DNA from 4 places in the Geodermatophilus bullaregiensis genome. Region 1 is predicted to be linked to each of the others. Evidence: predicted binding sites of a transcription regulator. Region 1 holds the regulator's gene; each other region holds the start of a gene.

Region 1 (5,069 bases):
CCCGCGGTCCCGGTGAGACCAAGATCGAGACCGACCGGCGCCGCATCCGGTCGCGGGTGAGCAAGCTCCGCCGCGAGATCGCCGGCATGGCCACCGCCCGCGCCACGCAGCGCTCGGGCCGGGACCGCAACGCCGTCCCCAGCGTGGCGATCGCCGGGTACACCAACGCCGGCAAGTCCAGCCTGCTCAACCGGCTGACCGGCGCCGGCGTGCTGGTGGAGGACGCGCTGTTCGCCACCCTCGACCCGACGGTGCGCCGCGCGCAGTCGCCCGACGGCCGCGAGTACACCCTCACCGACACCGTCGGCTTCGTGCGGCACCTGCCGCACCAGCTGGTGGACGCGTTCCGGTCGACGCTCGAGGAGGTGGCCGGCGCGGACCTGCTGCTGCACGTCGTCGACGGCTCCGACCCCGACCCGCTCGGCCAGATCGACGCGGTGCACGTCGTCCTCCGGGAGATCGACGCGGCGGCGGTGTCCGAGCTGATCGTCGTCAACAAGGTCGACGCCATGACCGAGGACGACGTGCTGACACTGCGCCGCGCCCTGCCCGGCGCGGTGTGGGTCTCGGCCCGCACCGGTGAGGGCATCGAGACGCTGCGCGAGATCGTCGCCACCCGCCTGCCGCACCCGGACGTCGAGGTCGAGGTGCTCGTCCCCTACGACCGCGGTGACCTGGTGGCCCGCGTGCACCGGGACGGCGAGGTGCTCACCGAGCAGCACGAGGTGGCCGGCACCCGGCTGTCCGCCCGGGTCGACGGCGGCCTGGCCGCCGCGCTGGAGGCGTTCGCCGCACCCGTCGGCTGACCCGTCCCCTGCCCCCGCCGCCCGGGTGCCCGGCTCCCCGCCGGGCACCCGGGCGGCTCGCCGTCGGCCGCTCCGAGGTCACGGGCCGGTCACGGGCCGGTACCGTGACCGCGTGACCAGCGGCGTGGCGCGACGCCCGGCCGGCGCGCCGTCCGGCGACGAGCCGGGTGAGCACGCGGCCCCGTCCGGGCGCGTGGTGACGTCCGGCCGGCCGCCGTGGTGGCTGCTGCTGGGCGCCCTCCTCGTCGCCGTCGCCGTCACCGCCGACCTGCTCACCCGCGGCTACCTGGAGCGGGTGGACCTGCAGGTCTCCGAGGTGGTCAGCGGCTGGGACCTGCGGAACTCACCGGCCTACTGGCCGGTCTGGGTGGTCACCCAGATCGGGGGCCGCGGCACCATCCTGGCCGTGCTGGCCGTCCTGGTCGGCTGGTTGTGCGTTCGGCGGCGGACGCTGCTCCCGCTCGTGCGGGTCCTCGCCGCGCTGCTGCTGCTGACGGTCGTCGTCTACGCCGTCAAGTTCGGCACCGGGCGCACCGCACCGGCCTACCCCGGGTCGTTCTTCCACCGCGACGGGGCGTCCTACCCCTCCGGTCACGTGGCCAACGCCGTGCTCATGTGGGGCGTGGCCCGCTGGCAGGCGGTCGAGTACCGGCTCCGGCCCTGGTTGCAGCGCACCCTGTGGTGGCTCTCCGTCCTGGGGCCGGTGGCCACCGGTGTGGCCATGGTGTCGCTGGACTTCCACTGGGTCACCGACGCGGTGGTCGGCGCGGCCGTCGGACTGCTCCTGCTGGGCGTGGTTCGCGGACTCGACTCATCCGTGCTGTCACGCTGGGCACGTGTCCGAGCCGGCCGCCCACCGGCGCAGACCTGACGCGGGCGCCCGGTCCGTCCCCGGCCGGTGCGTCCGTGCGGTCGCCCTCGCCGGCGCCGCGCTCGGCCTGGCACTGGGAGCCGCGCCGCCCGCCGCCGCCGCCGAGGAGCCGGTCGCCCCGTCGACGCGCTGCCAGGTGACCGATCCGCGGCTGGCCGAGCTCTCCGGGCTGGTCGACGTCGGCGACCGCGTGCTGGCGATGGTCGACGGCGGCGACCAGGCGGCCGTGTACGTCCTCGACGGCGCCTGCCAGGTCGTCGACGTGGTCACCGCGCCGCTGGACCCCTACGACCCCGAGGACCTCGCCGTCGGTCCCGACGGCACCGTCTGGCTGGCCGACACCGGGGACAACAACGCCACCCGCGCCACTGTCGCGCTCCTCGCGCTGCGCCCCGACGGGACGACGGGGCTGTACCGGATGACCTTCCCCGACGGCCCGCACGACGCCGAGGCACTGCTGCTGGCGCCCGACGGCACGCCGTACGTGGTCACCAAGGAGGTGCTCGGCGCCAGTCACGTCTACCGGCCGGCGACGGCGCTGGTCGACGGCGGGACGGTCGGGCTGGCCGACGTCGGCACGGTGACCGTCACGCTCACCGGCACGCCCGGGGGCCCGGTGGGGCGCGCCGGCCAGCTGCTGGTGACCGGCGGGGCGGTCGCCCGTGACGGCAGCCGGCTCGCGCTGCGGACCTACACCGACGCCTACGTCTGGCCGCTGGCCGGCTCCGACGTCCCGGGCGCGCTGGCCGGCGAGCCGGTCCGCGTCGCCCTGCCGGCCGCGCCGCAGGGGGAGGCGGTCAGCTTCACCGCGGACGGCAGCGCCCTGCTCGTGGCCGGCGAGGGCGTCCCCGGCGACGTCACGCTGGTCCCCGTCCCCGCCACCACGGCACCGTCGTCTGCGGCGGCCCCCGCCGACCCGTCGCTGCCGGAGCTGCTCTCCGACGGCAGCAGCGGCGTCTCGCCGGTCACCGCCGGGCTGGTCGCCGCGGCCGTCGCGACCGCGCTGGTCTGGATCGGGGGGCGGCTGCTCCGGCGGCGCCCCGCGGCCGGCCCACCCCGGAACGGCTGACGGCCGCCCCGCAGGCGCGGGACGGCCGTCGGACCGGAGCGGCCGTGAGGGCGCCAGCGGTGGTCAGACGCGGCGCAGCACCGTGACGACCCGGCCGAGGACGGTCGCCTCGTCGCCCGGGATCGGCTCGTAGGCGGGGTTGTGCGGCAGCAGCCACACGTGCCCGTCGCGCCGCTTGTAGGTCTTCACCGTGGCCTCGCCGTCGAGCATGGCGGCGACGATCTCGCCGTTCTCCGCGGTGGGCTGCTGGCGCACGACCACCCAGTCGCCGTCGCAGATGGCCGCGTCGACCATCGAGTCGCCGGCGACGCGCAGCATGAACAGCGTGCCCTCGCCGACCAGCTCGCGGGGCAGCGGGAAGACGTCCTCCACCGCCTGCTCGGCGAGCACCGGGCCACCGGCGGCGATCCGGCCGACCAGCGGCACGTAGGTGGGTGCGCCGGCGTCGGCCGCGGCGGCCGGCGCCGCGGGTGCACCGGCCTCGCCGGGCGTCTCGCCGGGGAGCCGGACGTCGAGCGCGCGGGGGCGGTTGGGGTCGCGCCGCAACCAGCCCTTCTTCTGCAGCACCGAGAGCTGGTGGGCGACCGACGACGCGGAGGACAGGCCGACGGCCTCGCCGATCTCGCGCACCGAGGGCGGGTAGCCGCGCCGCTCGATCGAGTCGCGGATGACCTCGAGCACCCGGCGCTGCCGCTGGGTGAGACCGTCGCCGGCCTCCGTGCGGTCGGGGAAGGTGCGCACCGCGCCGGCCTGGTCGCCCGCGGCCGGGGTCTCCGTCGTCGCGCCGGCCTTCGCGCCGCGCCGGGTCGCCGTCCCACCGGTCCGCGTGCGCTGGCCGGTCCCGCTCGTGCCCGCCACGTCTCCTCCTCGCCGACTGTGCCGCCACAGCCCTCGTGTCCTGCCCCTCCGCCCGGGGTGCCCGGTCCGGCCGCCGTCCCGTGCGGGATCCGCAGCCGGCCGTGACCCCCACGACGTCCGGAGACGACGGCGGACGGGTGCTGATCGGACGGTAGCGCCTCGGCGCCGGTACTTCAAACGTGTGTTCGAAACCGCCGGGGACGTGTCGGGTCGCCCCTGTCGGAGGCGTGCGGTAGGAATCGCAGTGGCGTTCGGTCGAACACGTGTTCGACCAGGTGGGTCCGAGGAGGAGGAGGAGTGGTCATGGGGAGCGTGCGGCAGGACGTGCTGCAGTTCGACGCGACGGTCCAGGTCCCGTGGCGGCCGTTGCTCGGAGCGGGAGCCGGTGGGGGTGCGGCGGCTCCCGATCGCCCTGCGTGGCCGGTGGAGCGGGCTGCCCTGCCGGGCTCCGGTCCGCGGGTCGCGGCGCACCTGCGCCCGGTCCCCGACCGGCCGGCCACCGCCGAGGCGCGCACCGGCGGGGCCGGCGCCGGACCGTCCGCCGAGGCGCCGCGCACCCGCCGCGACCCGGCCCGCCCGAGTGGGCGCCCGCTGCGCTCCCGGACCACCGCGGGCGCGGTCCGCGGCGGGTGCGCGCCGGCGCCGTCCGCCGTGCGGCTGACCCGCCGGGGCCGCCGCCTGCTCACCGCGCTCGCCCTGGGCGCGGCGGTCGCCCTGGGCTCGTGGGTCTCGCCGTTGCTCCCCGGCGGCGACGGCGGGCTGCGGCTGGCGGGGGAGAGCAGCGTCGTGGTCGAGCCGGGTGACACGGTCTGGTCGATCGCGGGGGAGGTCACCGGCGACGGGCAGGACGTGCGGGTCGTGGTCGACGCCATCGAGGAGCTCAACGACCTCGAGGACTCGGTGGTCGTGCCCGGCCAGGTCCTCCAGCTGCCGTGAGCACGGGCGCGACCCGCGGGGGCGCACCCGGCGTGCACGCCGCGCCCCGGCCCCGTCCCGGCAGACTTGGACGAGGCTGCCGCGTCCGGTTCGTCAACCCTCCGGGCGAGGTCGCTCACGGACCGGAGCCGTTCCGGCGCATACGGTCGGGGGCGTGTCAGCAGCCGTGAACAGCCGGGCCGCAGTCGCCTTCCGCTCGCCGCAGGACGTCGAGGTCCTGGTGGACGGTGCCTGGGTCCCCGGTGCCATGCTGGGCTGGCGGCACGACGAGACCGGTGGCTGCCAGGCGCAGGTCCGGTGGCGCGACGGGGCCGACGGGGAGACGACCTGGGTCGACCTCGCGGCCGTGCGGCTGCCGGAGCGGCACCTCTCCCTCGCCTCCGCAGAGGCGCCGGCCGCACCGCCGGCGGCCCACACCGGCGGGCAGGGATCCGCGGCGCGACCCGACGCGACAGTGGTCATGACCGCCGTCACGCCGGCCCGCCGTGCCTTCCGCGCCGCCCGCCGCCACGGCGCCGACGGCACCGCC
Region 2 (5,069 bases), 1.5 Mb from region 1:
TGCGCGGCGAGGGGCCGGTGACCGTCGTCGTGGACGGCGCAGCCCTGCAGGTCACGGCCTCCGCACCGGCGTCCGCGCCGCTGCGCGCCCCGGCCCCGCTGCTCGGCGAGCCCCGGCAGCCGGCCGGCCGCGAACCGCACACGTGACGGCGGCCGGGTCGATGCGGGGCCGCGCCGTCCTGGTGACCGGCGCGGGCCGCCGGATCGCGATCGGAGCGGCCGTCGTGCGCCGGCTGGCCGCCGAGGGCGCCGCGGTGCTGGTGCACTCCTGGTCGCCGCACGACGCCGAGCAGCCGTGGGGTGCCGATCCCGAGGGCCCCGCGTCGCTGGTCGACGAGATCCGTGCCGGTGGCGGACGGGCGGAGCACGTGTCCGTGGACCTCGCCGACCCCGGTGCTCCGGCGCGGCTGGTCGCGGCGGCCCGGGAGGCGTTCGGGCACCTGGACGTGCTGATCGCCAACCACGCCCGCTCCAGCGCCCAGTCCCTGGAGCAGGTGACCGCCGAGGAGATCGACCTCTGCTACGCCGTGAACACCCGTGCGGTGCTGCTGCTGACGCAGGCCCTCGCCGCCCAGCACGACGGTCGCCCGGGAGGACGGGTGGTGCTGTTCACGTCGGGCCAGTACCACGGTGCGATGCCCGGCGAGCTGCCCTACATCGCCTCCAAGGCCGCGCTGCACGAGCTGACCCCGTCCCTCGCCGCACACCTGATGCCCCGGGGCATCACGGTCAACTGTGTGGACCCCGGCCCCAACGACACCGGCTACGCCGACGAGGCGACCCGCGCCGCCGTCACCGCCCGCAACCCCGGTCGGCGCTGGAGCACCCCCGAGGACACGGCCAAGCTGGTGGCCTGGCTGGTGAGCGACGAGGCCGAGTGGGTCACCGGCCAGACCATCGCCTCGGACGGAGGCTGGTCGGCCGTCGGTTGACCGCCGACGACCCGCTTCCCCGGGTCAGGCACCAGGGGCCAGTGGTGCCGGGACGGTGATCTCGGTGCCGTCCGGTATGTACGTGCGCCAGGTGCCGGTCGGTTGTCGTTCGACGCGGAAGCCGTGGTGGACCTTGCTGTGGTGCCGCTCGCACAGCAGCGCGGAGTTCTGCAGGTTGGTCTCGCCGCCGTCGAGCCAGTGCACCAGGTGGTGCACCTCGGCCCACCACGTCGGCGCAGCACAGCCGGTGAACACGCAGCCGCCGTCGCGCAGCTCCACCGCCCGCCGCAGGTGGCGGTCGGCCAGCCGGTGCTCGCGGCCGAGGTCCAGCGGTGCGCCGTCGGGGCCGAACACCACCCGGCTGACCGCGCCGTCGCAGGCCAGCCAGCGGGCGCGGGCCGCGGAGACGACCGCGCCGAACTCCATCCGCCCGGTCCCGTGCCCGGTGGCGGGGTCGGTCAGGTCCTCGAGGTCGATGACGACGGCGACGTGCGGCTTGACCGTGCGCAGCACCGGCAGGTCGCTGGCGGCCAGTCGGTTGTCGCACAGCTGCACCAGGGCGTCGCCGAGGCGCTGGGCGCGGGTGCGGTCGTCGCCGGCGGGCCGGTCGGCCTGCACGTGGGCTTCCAGCGCGGCCTGCAGCTTCTCGCCGCCGACGGCGTCGAGGTGGCCGCGGATGGACAGTGATCCGTCGGCGTGCCGGGCCAGGGTCAGCGCCCGGCCCCCGGTCGGGTCGGGTTCGGGGCCGTCGGGGTCCAGGCCGGCGAGGTAGTGCTGCACCACCTGCACCAGGACGGCGTGCTCCTGCTCGACGGCGACCCCGGTGAACACCGCGTCGATCTCCGCCGGGTCGAGCCCGGCGGCCGCCGCCGCGGCCAGCCGCTCTGGCGTCACCGCCCGGGCGGCCACGCTGACCTGCTCGGCGCTGGCCAGCCCGGCGTCGTGCGCCTCGCCGAGGGCGGGCAGGTGCTCCAGCGCCCGCCCGTTGCGCACCAGCCGCGCCGCCTCGCTCGTCGACAGCCGGCAGTGCCCGCGCAGCCAGGACACCATCGACGTCAGCCCGTCACGCTCCGGTGCCTGCGACAGCTCCGCGGCCCGCACCGACCGGGCCAGCGCGGCGTCGATCCGGTTGCGCGCGGCGATGAGCGGCGACGTCGTCCAGCACCTCACCGGTCAGCAGGGCACTCGAACACACGTACGAACAATAGCCGAGCTCAGATGGTTTCGCGACTTGAATCCGCAGGTCAGAGGACTGTCCACAGATCCTCGCGGTCCCTTGCGGTGGCCGGGCGAGCACCTCCTGCACGAGGGCGGCGGCCACCGCTACGGTGCCGCTCGTGCCCACCGGGTCGTCGCCCCGCCTCGCGGCGATCGTGGACGCGTTGCCGCTGCAGCCGCACTCCCGGGTCCTGGAGATCGGCTGCGGGCCCGGCGCGGCCGCGCGGGCCGTGGCCGACCGGCTCGTCACCGGGCACGTCCTGGCGATCGACCGGTCGGCGAGGGTCATCGCCCAGGCCGCGGCCGCATCGGCCGACCACCTGGCCGCGGGGCGGATGACCCTGCGCCACGTCGCGGCCGAGGACCTCGTCCTGGAACCCGACGAGGATCCGTACGACCTCGTCCTCGCCGTCCGCGTCGGCGCTCTCGACGGCCGGTACCCCGAGGTGGGCGCACGGGTGCTGCGCCGCATCGCCGCCGCGACCCGGCCCGGCGCCCGCTTGTTCGTCGACGGCGGCCGGCCGCTGCAGGAACTGACCATCCCCGAGGTGTGACGGTGCCGCAGGATGGCCGGGTGGAGGCCGACCGTCGGACCGGACCGGCCCTGACAGGGGACGAGCGCGCGGTGCTGGTCAGCGTGCTGGACCGGCAACGCGACACCCTCGCGTGGACGTGCAGCGATCTCGGACCCGTCCAGCTCGCCGAGCGGGCGGTCCCGCCGTCGACCCTGTCGCCGACCGGCTCGGTCGAGCACCTGGCGGCGGTGGAGCGCAGCTGGTCCCAGCGCGTGCTGCAGGGTGCGGACGCCCCGGCGTTCTGGGAGCCGGACCACCGGGGCGAGCCGCCTCCCGACCTCGCGCCGATCGAGCGCTGGAGACGGGAGTGCGACCGTTCCCGCGCGTTCGTCGACGGAGGCGCGTCGCTGGACACGGAGGTCGAGCACGGTGGCGCGCGGTTCTCGCTGCGCTACGTGCCGATCCACCCGATCGAGGAGTACGCCCGGCACAACGGGCACGCCGACCCCCTGCGGGAGCGTCTCGACGGCAGCACCGGGGAGTGACCGGGGTGGCCGACCCGCACGTGCACGTGGAGCGGGACGTGGTCCTCGGGCGGGCCCGCGCGCGGGAGGTCCTCACCACCGCCGTCGGGCGGGTCCCCGACTCCGCGATCGGCGTGCGGACCGGCTGTGGGCAGCGGCGGCCGTACGCGGCCACGTCGCCGGTGCCGGAACGGGTCACCTGCCTGCCGTGCCGGGAGCACGCGCGCAGCGCCCACCTGGGGTGGGCGCGGACGCTGGAGGGCGTGGCCGGCTCCCCGGGTGTCGACGCGGCCGCCGCTGCCGAGGCGCGCGAGCAGGCGCGTCGACACCGCGACCTCGCCCGGCGGTACGCCTCCTGAGCGGGGGAGCGGCTGTACTGGTGAGCACCGGATCCGCGGGGGGCGGTGGAGACTCCGGAGCCGTGGACGACCGGCTGCGCCAGGCGCCCGTCGTGCCGGCGTTCGCCCGCGCGGTGCGGCCGGTCGCCGGTGTCCTGGGCCTCTACGCCGGTGGGTCGCTGGCCTCCGGTGACTTCCGGCCCGGCCGCAGCGACCTGGACCTCGTCGCCGTCGTCGCCGAGGAACTCGACGCCCCGCGCCGCGCCCGGCTCCGGGCGCTGCACGAGGACCTCCGGCGCGGGAACCCTGCGGCCGCCGGGCTGCACTGCGTGTACGTGCCCCGCGAGGACGTGGACGACGTGGCCACCCGGCACCTCACCTGGGCGCACGGCGAGCTCTATTGCCGGGAGCTCAGCGGCATCGCCCGAGCGGAGGTGCTGCGCGGCGGGATCACCGTGCTGGGTCCGGATCCCGCGCAGCTCCTCCCACCGGTCGACGACGCGGCACTGCGCGCGGCCGCCCGCGCCGAGTTCACCGGCTACTGGTCCGGAGCGGTCCGCAAGCCCTGGCTCTGGCTCCAGGACGGGTACGTCGACCTGGGCCTGGTCACGCTGGCCCGCGCGGAGGCGACCCTGACCGAGAGCCGGCTGATCACCAAGCGGGAGGCGCTGACCCGGCTGCACCGGTTCGGCGTCGACGAGGACCTGTCCCAGGAGATCGCCCGGCGCCGGCACGGGGACGCCGTCCTCCTGACGCTCGCGCAGCGACTGCGTCGCGCCCACACGGCCCGCAGGCTCGTCGCCCGCGGCATCCGCGTCGTCAGCCGCCGCTGATCCCGTCCCGGTGGCGGTGTCCCGCCTGCGCGCACGAGGTCCCGTGAGCAGGATGCGGGGGATGCCGGGGATGCCGATGCACGAGGACCAGGTCGAGGTGGCTGCCGGGACCGTCCGCGCGCTCGTCGCCGACCAGTTCCCGGAGTGGGTCGGGCTCGACGTGCGCGAGGTGCGGTCCGCCGGCACCGACAACGCCGTCTTCCGGATCGGCGACGACCTCGCCGCGCGCTTCCCTCTGAGGCGCGAGGACCCCGACCGGCTGCGCGCCGCGCTGGCGGCCGAGGCCGCCGCGGCGCGCGAGCTGGCCCTCGTCTCACCCGTCCCGACGCCCGTCCCGGTCGCCCTCGGCGAGCCCGGGCACGGGTACCCGTCCCCGTGGAGCGTCCAGACCTGGCTGCCCGGGCACGACGCGACGGTCGAGGACCCGGCGCACTCGCTCGGCTTCGCCGAGGACCTCGCCGCGCTCCTGACCCGCCTCAGGTCCGCGGACACCCGGGGACGGCGGTTCGCCGGCGGCGGCCGGGGTGGCGACCTGACCGACCACGACGCGTGGATGGAGGTCTGCTTCGCCCGCAGCGAGGGCCTGCTCGACGTGGGGCGTCTCCGGCGCACGTGGGCCGGGCTGCGGACCCTGCCGGCCCCGGACTCCGACGTCATGTGCCACGGCGACCTCACACCACCCAACGTCCTGGTCGAGCGCGGCCGGCTCG
Region 3 (5,069 bases), 3.0 Mb from region 1:
GGCGACGTCGCACGCCGTCATCGGCAACGTGCTGTCGGCGGTCGGCCGGCCCGCGTTGCAGAAGTGCGACGAGAAGCAGGCCTGTGGCGCGCCCGGCGTCGAGTGGTCGAGGGACGGCAAGGAGGTCGCCTCGCGGCTGCTCGACGGCGACGTGTCGCTCGTCGGTGGGACGGCGTGGTTCTGGACGCAGCCCGACCTCGCCGAGGCCGTCGACGTGCTCGTCGTCGACGAGGCCGGCCAGTTCTCGCTCGCCAACGCCGTCGCGGTGGCGCGGTCGGCCCGCTCGCTGGTGCTGCTCGGCGACCCGCAGCAGCTCGCCCAGCCCTCGCAGGGCGTGCACCCCGGTGACTCGGGGCTCTCGGCGCTCGAGCACCTGCTCGAGGGCCACCCGACCGTGCCGGCAGGCCGCGGCATCTTCCTCGACACGACCTACCGGATGCACCCGGCGCTGACCGCGTTCGTGTCCGACCTCGCGTACGAGGGCCGGCTGGAGTCGGCGCCGCTGCGGGAGCGGATCACCGTGCGCCCGGGGGGGCTGGTGTCGGGCAGCGGCCTGGCGGTGCGCTCCGTGGGCCACACGACGTCGGCGTCGGCGTCGTCCCGGGAGGAGGCGGCCGAGGTCGCCGCCGTCTGGCATTCGCTGCAGGGCGTCGGGTGGGTGGACGCCGAGGGCGCCGAGCGGCCGATCGGGCCGGACGACGTCCTCGTGGTGGCGCCGTACAACAACCAGGTCGGGCTGATCCGGTCGCTGCTGCCGGACGGCGCGCGGGTGGGCACGGTCGACCGGTTCCAGGGTCAGGAGGCGCCGGTGGTCGTGTACTCGACGACCTCGACGTCGGCCGACGACGCGCCGCGCGGGGTGCCGTTCCTGTACGACCTCAACCGGCTCAACGTGGCGGTGTCGCGGGCCAAGGCGCTGGCCGTGGTGGTGATGAGCCCGCTGCTGCTCGACGCGGCCGTGCGGACGCCGGAGCAGCTGCGCCAGGTCAACGCGCTGTGCCGGCTCGCGGAGATGGCGCAGCAGTCGGCGTGACGGACGACGGGCTGACCGAGGGCGACGCCGTCCTGGCGGCGCTGCTCGGTGTGCCCGTCGGCGCGCTGGCGCGGGCGCTGGGCGCTGGCTGGACCGAGGTGCCGGGGCCCGCGCACGAGCAGTGGTTCGTGAGTGGGGAGCCGGCGCAGGTGGCGGTCGGCTGGGACGGCTTCGGCTTCACCCTGGCGCGGCCGGAGCCGCGGTGGGACGGGGTGTGGCCCCTGGTGTGGGAGTTCGCGGCCGACCGCCGGTTCCAGGCCGAGGAGGTCCTGTACGAGCCAGAGGTGCTGGCAGAGGCCGCCGAGGAGGTCGCCCGCCGCCGTCGGCGGACCTTCCGCTGGTGCCCGGTGTGCCGCGAGGTCAACGCCCGCGAGCACGTGCACGACAGCACCGGCCTGTGCAGCCGCTGCGCCGGACACTTCCTCGGCATCGTGCACTGAACGGCACCGGTCGGGCCCTTGGGCGATGACGAGCTCGTGTGCCTCGTCGTCCGACAGGGGCAGTGAGATCCGGTCCAGGCCGTGGAACGCGACGGTGGCGGCGAGCGGCAGCCGTTCGTCCAGGTCGAGGTGGGTCACTGGCCGAGTCGCTCCAGAGCCTCGGCGTAGCGCGGCAGTTCCCGGTTGAGCACGCGGTCGAGGTCCCTGTCCGGCTGGCGGTCGGTGTCGACAGCTGGGAGCTCCTCGGTCGGTGGGGTTGAAACGGGCGGCGGTGAGCCGTCCGGGCGAGCGAGGAGCTGCCGGATCCGCGCCTCCGCGTCGTTGCGCTGGATGCGGCAGACGGTGAGGAAGGCGCCGAGGGAGTAGAGGATGTCCTGGTCGATCGCGTCCCGTGGTACCTCACGGAGCCACGTGACCGGTCGCTGGTGCCGCATCGACTCGGGGGCGTCCGGCACGTAGCCGTAGGGCCCTGTGACACGGCCGAAGGCGACGACGGGCTCGGTCTTCAACGGCAGCGCGACCAGATCGCCGTCGGCCATGCGCCTCTGGAAGGCGTCGACCTGGCCGACCCAGTTGGAGATCGTCGAGGGCTTGGCGTCCGGGTGGGTCTCGATGAGCCGCTCCCGCAGCTCGTCGGTCGTCGTCACGTCGGAGAGGTCCCCGGCCCGCGGCCAGCCGATCCCCACCACGTGACGGCTCAGGGCGAGCTCGTCACCCTCGCCGTGCCGGCCACTGCGGACCATCCAGAGCGCCATGCATCCCCCATCTCGAGCTGCCTGCGGATGCTCGCACCCGGAGGATCGGACGCGCGCAGGGGCGTCAGGCGGCGCGGGGGAGCAGGGGTTCGGGGACGGTGATCGGGGTGCCGTCGGGTCGCCAGGTGCGCCATCGCCCGTCGGGTTGTCGTTCGACGCGGAAGCCGTGGTGGACCTTGGTGTGGTGGCGCTCGCACAGCAGTGCCGAGTTCTCCAGGTTCGTCTCGCCGCCGTCGATCCAGTGGACGAGGTGGTGCACCTCGGCCCACCAGGTGGGTGCATCGCAGCCGGTGAACACGCAGCCGCCGTCGCGCAGTTCGACCGCGCGGCGCAGGTACCGGTCGGCCAGGCGCTGCTCGCGGCCCAGGTCCAGCGGTGCGCCGTCGGGGCCCATGACGACGCGGGAGACGGTGGCGTCGCAGGCCAGCCGTCGGGCGCGGGCGGCGGAGATGGTCGCGCCGAAGCCCATCCGCCCGGCCCCGGGTCCGGTGGCCGGATCGGCCAGGTCCTCGACGTCGATGACCACGGCGACGTGCGGCTTGACCGTGCGCAGGGTGGGCAGGTCCCCGGCGGCCAGCGCGTTGTCGGCCAGCTGCACCAGGGCGTCGCCGAGGCGCTGGGCGCGGGTGCGGTCGTCGCCGGCGGGCCGGTCGGCCTGCACGAAGGACTCGACCGCCGCCTGGAACTTCTCCCCACCGGCGGCGTCGAGCTGGCCACGGAAGGACAGCGATCCGTCGGCGTGCTTGGCCAGCGTGAGCGACCGGCCCTCGGTGGGATCGGGTTCGGGTCCGTCGGGGTCGAGGTCGGCCAGGTAGTGCCGCACCACGCGCACGAAGTCGGCGTGCGGGTGATCGAGGGCCACCTGGGTGAGGACGGCGTCGATGACGGCCAGGTCCACCCCGGCGGCCGCGGCGGCGGCCAGCCGCTCGGGCGTGAGGATCTGCCCGGCCACGGCCACCTGCTCGGCGCTGACCAGCCCGGTGTCGTGCGCCTCGGCCAGCGCGGGCAGGTGCTCGAGAACCCGCCCGGCGGTCACCAGCCGGCCGGCCGCGGCCGCCGAGAGCCGGCAGTGCCCGCGCAACCAGGACGCCGTGCTCGTCAGCCCGTCCCGCTCCGGTGCCTGGGACAGTTCCGCGGCCCGTACCCGCCGCGCCAGCAGGGCATCGACCCGGTTGCGCTCGGCGACCAGCGCGGCGACGTCGTCGAGAACGTCACCGCCCACCGGATCACCCGAACACATGTACGAATTCTAACCGATCGGACCGGGGTGCTCAACCTGAAAATGCAGGTCAGCGGCCTATGAGGTGCGATGTGTCAGCGCGCATCGAGAGAGGTCACGGCGGCGGCTGGCCGCCGACCACGCCGGCGACCACCGCGGCCGCGGCATAACCGGACCGGACGGCGTCCAGCACGGACTGCCCGGCGCGCCAGCCGCTCAGCACCCCGGCCGCGAACGCGTCCCCGCACCCGGTCGTGTCACGCAGCCGCCCCGCCGGCAGCGGCTCGACCGGCACCTCCCACGCGCCCGCCGCCGAGACCACCCGGGTCGGGCGGGCACCGGCGTGCACCAGCACCAGCCCGGGTGCCCAGGCCGGCAACGAACCGTCCAGGCCCAGGGCCGTGGCCTCGGCGGCGTTACAGGAGAGCAGGTCCGGCCGCAGCCCGGCGAGCAGGTCGGTGTAGGCGCCGACCCCGTGCGCGGCGATGCGGGTCGCGGCGGCGACGTCCACGCTGATCGGCACCCCGCGCCCGTGTGCCGCCGACGCGGCGCCCCGCAGCGCGCCGGGGAAGCGCAGCAGGTCGTAGCCGTCCAGGTGGACGACGGCCGCATCGGCGACCCACGAGGCGCGGACGTCGGAAGGCTCCAGCCCGCCTTCCCCACGGTCGGTCAGCAGCGTGCGCTCGCCGTCGGGGTGCACCAGCACCGTCGACACCGGCGCCCGTCCGCGACGCACCACCGCCACCTCGACGCCGCGCCCGGCGAGACCGGCCAGCAGGTCGTCGGCGAGCGGGTCCGCGCCGGCCCAGCCCGCCAGCCGGGACGGGACACCCAGCCGTGCCAGGTTCGCCGTCACGGTGGCCGGGGCGCCGCCAGCCGTCGTCGTCCGGACCACCCGCTGTTGGCCGCCGACCACCAGGGGAGCCGACAGCTCGAGCAGTTGGTCGGCGACCAGCTTGCCCAGCGCGACGACCGGTCCCCGCCCGGCGGGGCGGGGCCACGCCGGGCCGGTGGAGGTCACGGCCGAGGAGTCTCCACCGGACCGTCCTGACGCGACGGCGCCCCGGCCCACCAGGGCCGGGGCGTCGTCCGAGGATCGCGTCAGACGATGCGACGGGCGCCCTGGTACTGCGGCATGGAGTCCAGGGCGACCACGGCCACCGGCTTGCCGGCGGTCGAGGCGTGGACCATCTGGCCGTTGCCGATGTACATGCCCACGTGCGAGACCGGGCTGTAGAAGAACACCAGGTCACCCGGCTGGAGGTCGGCCTTCGCCACCGGGGTGCCGAACGTCGACTGGGCCTTCGAGGTGCGCGGGATCGAGACGCCGGCCGCCTTGTAGGCGAAGCTGGTCAGCCCCGAGCAGTCGAACCGGTCGGGACCGGTCGCGCCGTAGAGGTACATGTCACCGCGCTGGGCGAGCGCGGTGTCGACGGCCGTCTGGGCCGCGCCGTTGGGAGCGGCGACCGGCGCGGCCGTCACGGCCCCACCACCGCCGCCACCCACGGCAGCCGAGGCCGGGAGGGGTGAGAGGACGATGCCGGCTCCGGCGATGGCCGCGACGGCGATGCCGCGGAACGAGCGACGAGCGGTGGACGTGCGGGTAGTCGTCATCGACGACG
Region 4 (5,069 bases), 610 kb from region 1:
TAGGCGAAGCCGTGCGGCAGGACGAGCACGTTGCCGGCGAACCGGCAGCCGCCCAGGTGGCTGCACTCCCAGACGTCGGCCGGGCCCGGCGCGGGCAGCGCGCGGGCCAGCGGCCGGCCGCGGAGCGCGCAGCAGGCGTCGTGCTGGCCGTGCGTGCACACCAGGTAGGCGGGGCCGTGCGCCCGCTCGCCGACCGACCCGTCCCACGGGGCGTCGAGCAGGTCGGCGTCCTCGCCGCGCACCGACCACCACAGCCCCTCGTGGCCGGGGCGGCCGTCGGCGTAGGCCCAGCGGCGGCCGGAGTCGGCCAGCCGGTCGCCGGGACGGCGGACCAGCAGCACCCGCACGCCCTCCGCCCGCGCCCGGGAGGCCAGGCCGGCGGCCACACCGGGGTCGAAGCGGGACTGGGCCAGCGCGTCGCGGCCCCACGGCCCCGGCTGCTCGACCAGCAGCCAGCGCTGCGCCGGCCCGGCCGTCGCCTCGGGGGAGTCGCCCCGCGTCAGGGCCGTGACCGAGCAGCGGGTCGCGTCCAGCCGGCCCACCCGGGCGGCGGGCGGCACCGCACCGCCGGACCGTTCGGCCGGTGCGGTGCTCACCCGAGGCAGGGCGGCGGGCTCACGACCCGGTCCCGAGGGCGTCGGCACGCTCCCCATCGTCCCCGCCGGCGCCCGGCACCGGGGCGCCGGGACCGGACGGGCCCGGCGCCGGCGCGGTCGCGGGGACGCCGTCGACGCCGCCGTGCCCGCCGGGGAGGGCGGCGTCGGCCACCACCGCGACCGACTCGGTGACCAGCCGCCGGGCGAGGGTGAGCCGGTCGTCGGGGTCGAGCCCCGGCAGGTCGGCCACCTCGAGCTCCCCGGCGGCCAGCAGCTCGGCCAGCGCGGGCCGGGCCGAGGCGGGGAACTCGTGCCGGCGGCGGCCGCCGAGCAGGACCACCCGGTGGCCCTCGGCCTCCCGGAGGGTGCAGCGCAGCCGGCGGCGCAGCCGCAGCACGGTGTCGGGGGTGAGCGCGGCGGCCGCGGTCGCCTGGGCCAGCGGGGCGACCGGCTCGGGGCGCACCTGCCCCCAGGTCCGCTCGCGCAGCCGGTCGGCCACCTGGTCGGGGTCGACCCGGTCGAGCCACTCCCGGAGGGCGCCGACCACGGTCGCCACGTCGTCGCGCAGGGCCGCGGGGTCGGCGAGGTCCAGGCCCACCGGCAGCGAGCGCCGCAGCTCCCGGTCGTCGGCGGCCAGCACCCGCACCAGGTCCAGCGCCTGCTCCGCGGCCGCCCACCGGGTGACCGGGTGGACGCCGACGGTCAGGTGCGCGCTGGTCTGCCCCAGCGCCACCGCCGAGTGCAGGTAGCCGCGGGGGAGGTAGAGGGCGTCACCGGGGCGCAGGACGGCGTCGACGACCGGCTCGCGCTCCGCGGCGGCGGCCACCGCGGCCGCGCGGTCGTTCCACGGCTGGGTGCGCAGCGGGTCGGGCAGCACCGGCTCGTGGATGCGCCAGTGCTTCTCGCCGGCCACCTGCAGCACGAACACGTCGTGGACGTCGTAGTGCGGGCTGAACCCGCGCGAGGACGGCGGCGTGACGTAGGCGTTGACCTGCGTGGGGTGTCCCAGATCCGCGGCCAGGGCGTCGGCGAACTCGATCAGCGGCGGCCAGAGCCGGTGCAGGCCCTGCAGGACGACGGTGCTGCCGTCGGCGAACAGCCGCAGCACGGCGTCGGAGGAGACCTGGTCGGCGATCTCGGCGCCGGCGCCACCGGCGGTGGTGAACCGCTTCGGGTCGACGACGGCGCCGTCCTTGGCGATGCGGATGAACGGGGTCCGCAGCCCGCGGCGCGACAGCAGCTCGTCGACGTCGGCCAGGGTGAGCAGGTCGGAGAAGGACTCCCCGGTGTCCTCGGCGCGGGCCAGCAGCGGGCGGCGCGACCAGTGCTCCGCGGCGAAGACCTCGGGGTCGAGGTGCGTGCACCGGCGCAGGGCCGGGCGGAGGTCACCCCCGCCCGGCCCCACGGCGGTCGGGCCCTGGCTCAGGCCGAACCGTCCGCGCCGCCGTCGGCACCACCGTCGGCGCCGCCGTCCGAGCCGCCACCGGCCGCACCGCCGTCGGCCGGGCCGTGACCCGCGCCGCCGTCGGCACCGCCGTCGGCCCCGCCGTCGGCGCCGCCGTCCGCCCCACCGTCGGCCCCACCGTCCGAGCCGCCGCCCGCGGCACCGCCGTCGGCCGGGCCGTGACCCGCGCCGCCGTCGGCACCGCCGTCCGCGCCGCCGTCCTGGTGGCCCGGTGTGCCCTCGCCCGCGCCGCTGTCGGCCGGACCCTCCACGCTGGTCATGTCGTCGTCGTCGAGCGCCATCGAGCTCCTCCGGATCCGGATGGGGACCGTCCGCCGGACGGCGGTCGGTCGTGTCCCACCTACCTCGATCGGCGCTGCGCCACACATGCCCCGACCAGCCGTTTCGGGACACGCCCCGGCACCCGCCCCGACGACGCGCCGGGTGCCCGCGCGGGCCGCTACCCTCCTCCGGTCGGTCCGAACACGTGTTCGAGGAGAGGGGTGGGCGTGACGCCGTCGCGGGGGCGGGCGGAGGGGTGCAGCGTGCTGCACGTCGACATGGACGCCTTCTTCGCCAGCGTGGAGGTGCGGCGGCGCCCCGAGCTGGCCGGCACCCCGGTCGTCGTCGGCGGCGCCGGCAACCGCGGGGTGGTCACCTCGGCCACGTACGAGGCCCGGGCGTACGGCGTGCACGCCGCGATGCCCACGGCCCGGGCGCTGCGGCTGTGCCCGACCGCGACCGTGCTGCCGGGGGACATGGCGCTCTACGCCGAGGTCTCCCGGTCGGTCATGGCGCTGTTCCGGTCGGTGACCCCGCTGGTCGAGCCGCTGTCGCTGGACGAGGCGTTCCTCGACGTCGCCGGGGCCGGCCGGCGGCTGGGCGATGCCGCGCAGATCGGCGAGTACCTGCGCGCCCGGGTCTACGACGAGCAGGGCATCACCTGCTCGGTCGGGGTGGCCGGCACCAAGTTCGTCGCCAAGCTCGCCTCCACCCGCGCCAAGCCCGACGGGATGCTCGTCGTCCGCCCGGCCGAGGTCATCGACTTCCTGCACCCGCTGCCGGTCGGCGCGCTGTGGGGCGTGGGCGCCAGGACCGAGGAGGTGCTGCTGCGGCTGGGGCTGCGCACCGTCGGCGACCTCGCGCACGTCCCGGCCCGCACGCTGCAGCGCGCGGTGGGGCTCGCCGCGGGCAGCCACCTGCACGAGCTGGCCTGGGGCCGCGACCCCCGCCGGGTGGTGCCCGACGAGCCGGAGCGGTCGGCCGGGCACGAGGAGACCTTCGGCACCGACGTCGACGACCCCGCCGTGATCCACCGGGAGCTGCTGCGGCTGGCCGAGCGGACGGCGGGCCGGCTGCGTGCGGGCGGCTGGCTGGCCCGCACGGTGAGCATCAAGGTCCGCTTCGCCGACTTCACCACGATCACCCGCAGCCGCACCCTCGGCGTCCCCACCGACGTCGGGCAGGAGCTGTACGAGACCGCCCGTGCCCTCTTCGACGCACTCGGCCTGGACCGGGCGCGGATCCGGCTCGTCGGCGTGCGCGCCGAGCGCCTGGTGGAGGCGGGGTCGGCACCCCGCCAGCTCGAGCTCGGCGCCCGCGAGCACGGCCGCCGCGACGCCGAGCTCGCCGCCGACCGGGCGGCCCGCCGGTTCGGTGCCGGCGCCGTCCGCCCGGCCACCCTCCTGCACCGCGACGGCGACCGCCGGGTGCGCGACGCCCCCCCGCGAGGGTGATCACGAGGGCCTCCCGGCGGGTCGCGGCGCACTCGCCTTTCGCACCCTGCAATCGGCTCGTATCCTCGATGTCACCGCCGGGTAGAGACCGGCGGTATTGGCTCCGCCCACCTGGAGGTCTCGGTGCCGCTCTCCGAGCACGAGCAGCGACTACTGGAGCAGATCGAGCGCGCCCTCGTCGACGACGATCCCAAGTTCGCCTCCTCCGTCCGCACGGGTGACCGCAGGCTCAAGGCCCGGCGGAAGTTGCAACTCGGCGCGCTGCTGGTGCTGGTGGGCCTGGCCGTCCTCGTCGGCGGCGCGGTCGCCCCGTCCGTCCCGCTGGGGGTCCTCGGCTTCCTGGTGATGTTCGGCGGTGCCGCGCTCGGCGTCCTGAACTACCGCTCCGCCACCGGCGCCGTCGAGCCCGGCCCGGCCGGCCCGCGCGGTGGCAGCACCGCGGCCCGCGGCCGGGGTGGCAAGCCCCGCCGCCAGCCGCTGAAGAACCGGCTCGAGGAGCGCTTCCGCCGCCGCTACGACCAGTAGCCGCACACCCGTCGCCGACGGCCGCCGTCCCCACCGGGACGGCGGCCGTCGGCGTTCCCGGGGTGGCCCGGGCGGGGCGGCGACGGGTGTGCGCCCACCGGGGGCATCGGCCCCTCCCGGGCCCGGGCCGCGGGGCGTGCACGCAGCGCGGCCGGACGGGCGCCGCGACCGCGACGGGTGCACACGGCGCCGGTGCGGCCCCGGGCTCGCACGCTGGCGGGCGCTGGTGCCGGTCGGCTGACCCCGGTAGGAGGGGTGACCTGCAGCAATGTGCGCCTACGGCGCATGTCGGTCTGCAGGACGAGCCCTCGGCGCACGCCACCGCCGGCGTCGGAGGCCACGGCCGCAACCCATCGGCACATCGCCGTCAGGCGGTCCGGCGGCGGCGCGGGACCCGGGCGGTCACCGCGGCGGAGACGGCGTCGCCCAGCGAGGCCGGCCACAGCAGGGCCCGCAGCCGGGCCCGCGGCGCGACCGCCGCGGCCAGCCCCCGCCGGGCCGTGGGCAGCGCCGTGGCCAGCGTCGACCGCAGCGCCGGGTCCCCGGTCCCGCCGGGGCGGCCGTAGCTGGCCGACTCCTCCGCGCGGGCCAGGCGCTCGATCGCGTCGGCCGCACCGGTCGCGCCGGCGCGGTGCGCGCCGCCGCCCTGCCCGCGGGGGACCGCGCCGTCCACCGCTCGCACCAGCACCGCCGCCTGCTGCCGGGGGGTGTGCGCGGGGTCCCAGGGCAGGCCGAGGTCGCGGGCGGTCGCCGCCAGCTCGTCCCACA

The links. The regulator LexA, encoded in region 1, represses DNA repair genes until DNA is damaged. The targets are predictions, from matches to a motif close to TCGAACANNTGTTCGA.
Region 2: JOD57_RS13505 (HNH endonuclease signature motif containing protein) is a predicted target of LexA. The motif match lies at 2,117-2,132, and genes of this name have one in related genera.
Region 3: JOD57_RS20925 (HNH endonuclease signature motif containing protein) is a predicted target of LexA. The motif match lies at 3,459-3,474, and genes of this name have one in related genera.
Region 4: dinB (DNA polymerase IV) is a predicted target of LexA. The motif match lies at 2,520-2,535, and genes of this name have one in related genera.

The regions. Positions count from the first base shown of each region.
Region 1 covers NZ_JAFBCJ010000001.1:1,306,452-1,311,520, reverse strand. Annotated here, with positions in the region: gene hflX (GTPase HflX) at 1-806, shown strand, start outside; gene JOD57_RS06050 (phosphatase PAP2 family protein) at 919-1,677, shown strand; gene JOD57_RS06045 (hypothetical protein) at 1,643-2,746, shown strand; gene lexA (transcriptional repressor LexA) at 2,810-3,604, opposite strand; gene JOD57_RS06035 (LysM peptidoglycan-binding domain-containing protein) at 3,908-4,540, shown strand; gene JOD57_RS06030 (hypothetical protein) at 4,695-5,069, shown strand, end outside.
Region 2 covers NZ_JAFBCJ010000001.1:2,854,451-2,859,519, forward strand. Annotated here, with positions in the region: gene JOD57_RS13495 (glycoside hydrolase family 65 protein) at 1-146, shown strand, start outside; gene JOD57_RS13500 (SDR family oxidoreductase) at 143-931, shown strand; gene JOD57_RS13505 (HNH endonuclease signature motif containing protein) at 956-2,101, opposite strand; gene JOD57_RS13510 (SAM-dependent methyltransferase) at 2,269-2,703, shown strand; gene JOD57_RS13515 (DinB family protein) at 2,724-3,209, shown strand; gene JOD57_RS13520 (hypothetical protein) at 3,215-3,547, shown strand; gene JOD57_RS13525 (nucleotidyltransferase domain-containing protein) at 3,610-4,359, shown strand; gene JOD57_RS13530 (phosphotransferase) at 4,412-5,069, shown strand, end outside.
Region 3 covers NZ_JAFBCJ010000001.1:4,356,018-4,361,086, forward strand. Annotated here, with positions in the region: gene JOD57_RS20910 (TM0106 family RecB-like putative nuclease) at 1-1,033, shown strand, start outside; gene JOD57_RS20915 (hypothetical protein) at 1,030-1,473, shown strand; gene JOD57_RS20920 (restriction endonuclease) at 1,608-2,228, opposite strand; gene JOD57_RS20925 (HNH endonuclease signature motif containing protein) at 2,293-3,450, opposite strand; gene JOD57_RS20930 (carbohydrate kinase family protein) at 3,563-4,468, opposite strand; gene JOD57_RS20935 (C40 family peptidase) at 4,549-5,061, opposite strand.
Region 4 covers NZ_JAFBCJ010000001.1:694,191-699,259, reverse strand. Annotated here, with positions in the region: gene JOD57_RS03200 (ferredoxin family protein) at 1-596, opposite strand, end outside; gene JOD57_RS03195 (cupin domain-containing protein) at 616-2,001, opposite strand; gene JOD57_RS03190 (hypothetical protein) at 2,019-2,342, opposite strand; gene dinB (DNA polymerase IV) at 2,550-3,776, shown strand; gene JOD57_RS03180 (SCO2097 family morphological protein) at 3,900-4,301, shown strand; gene JOD57_RS03175 (transglutaminase TgpA family protein) at 4,669-5,069, opposite strand, start outside.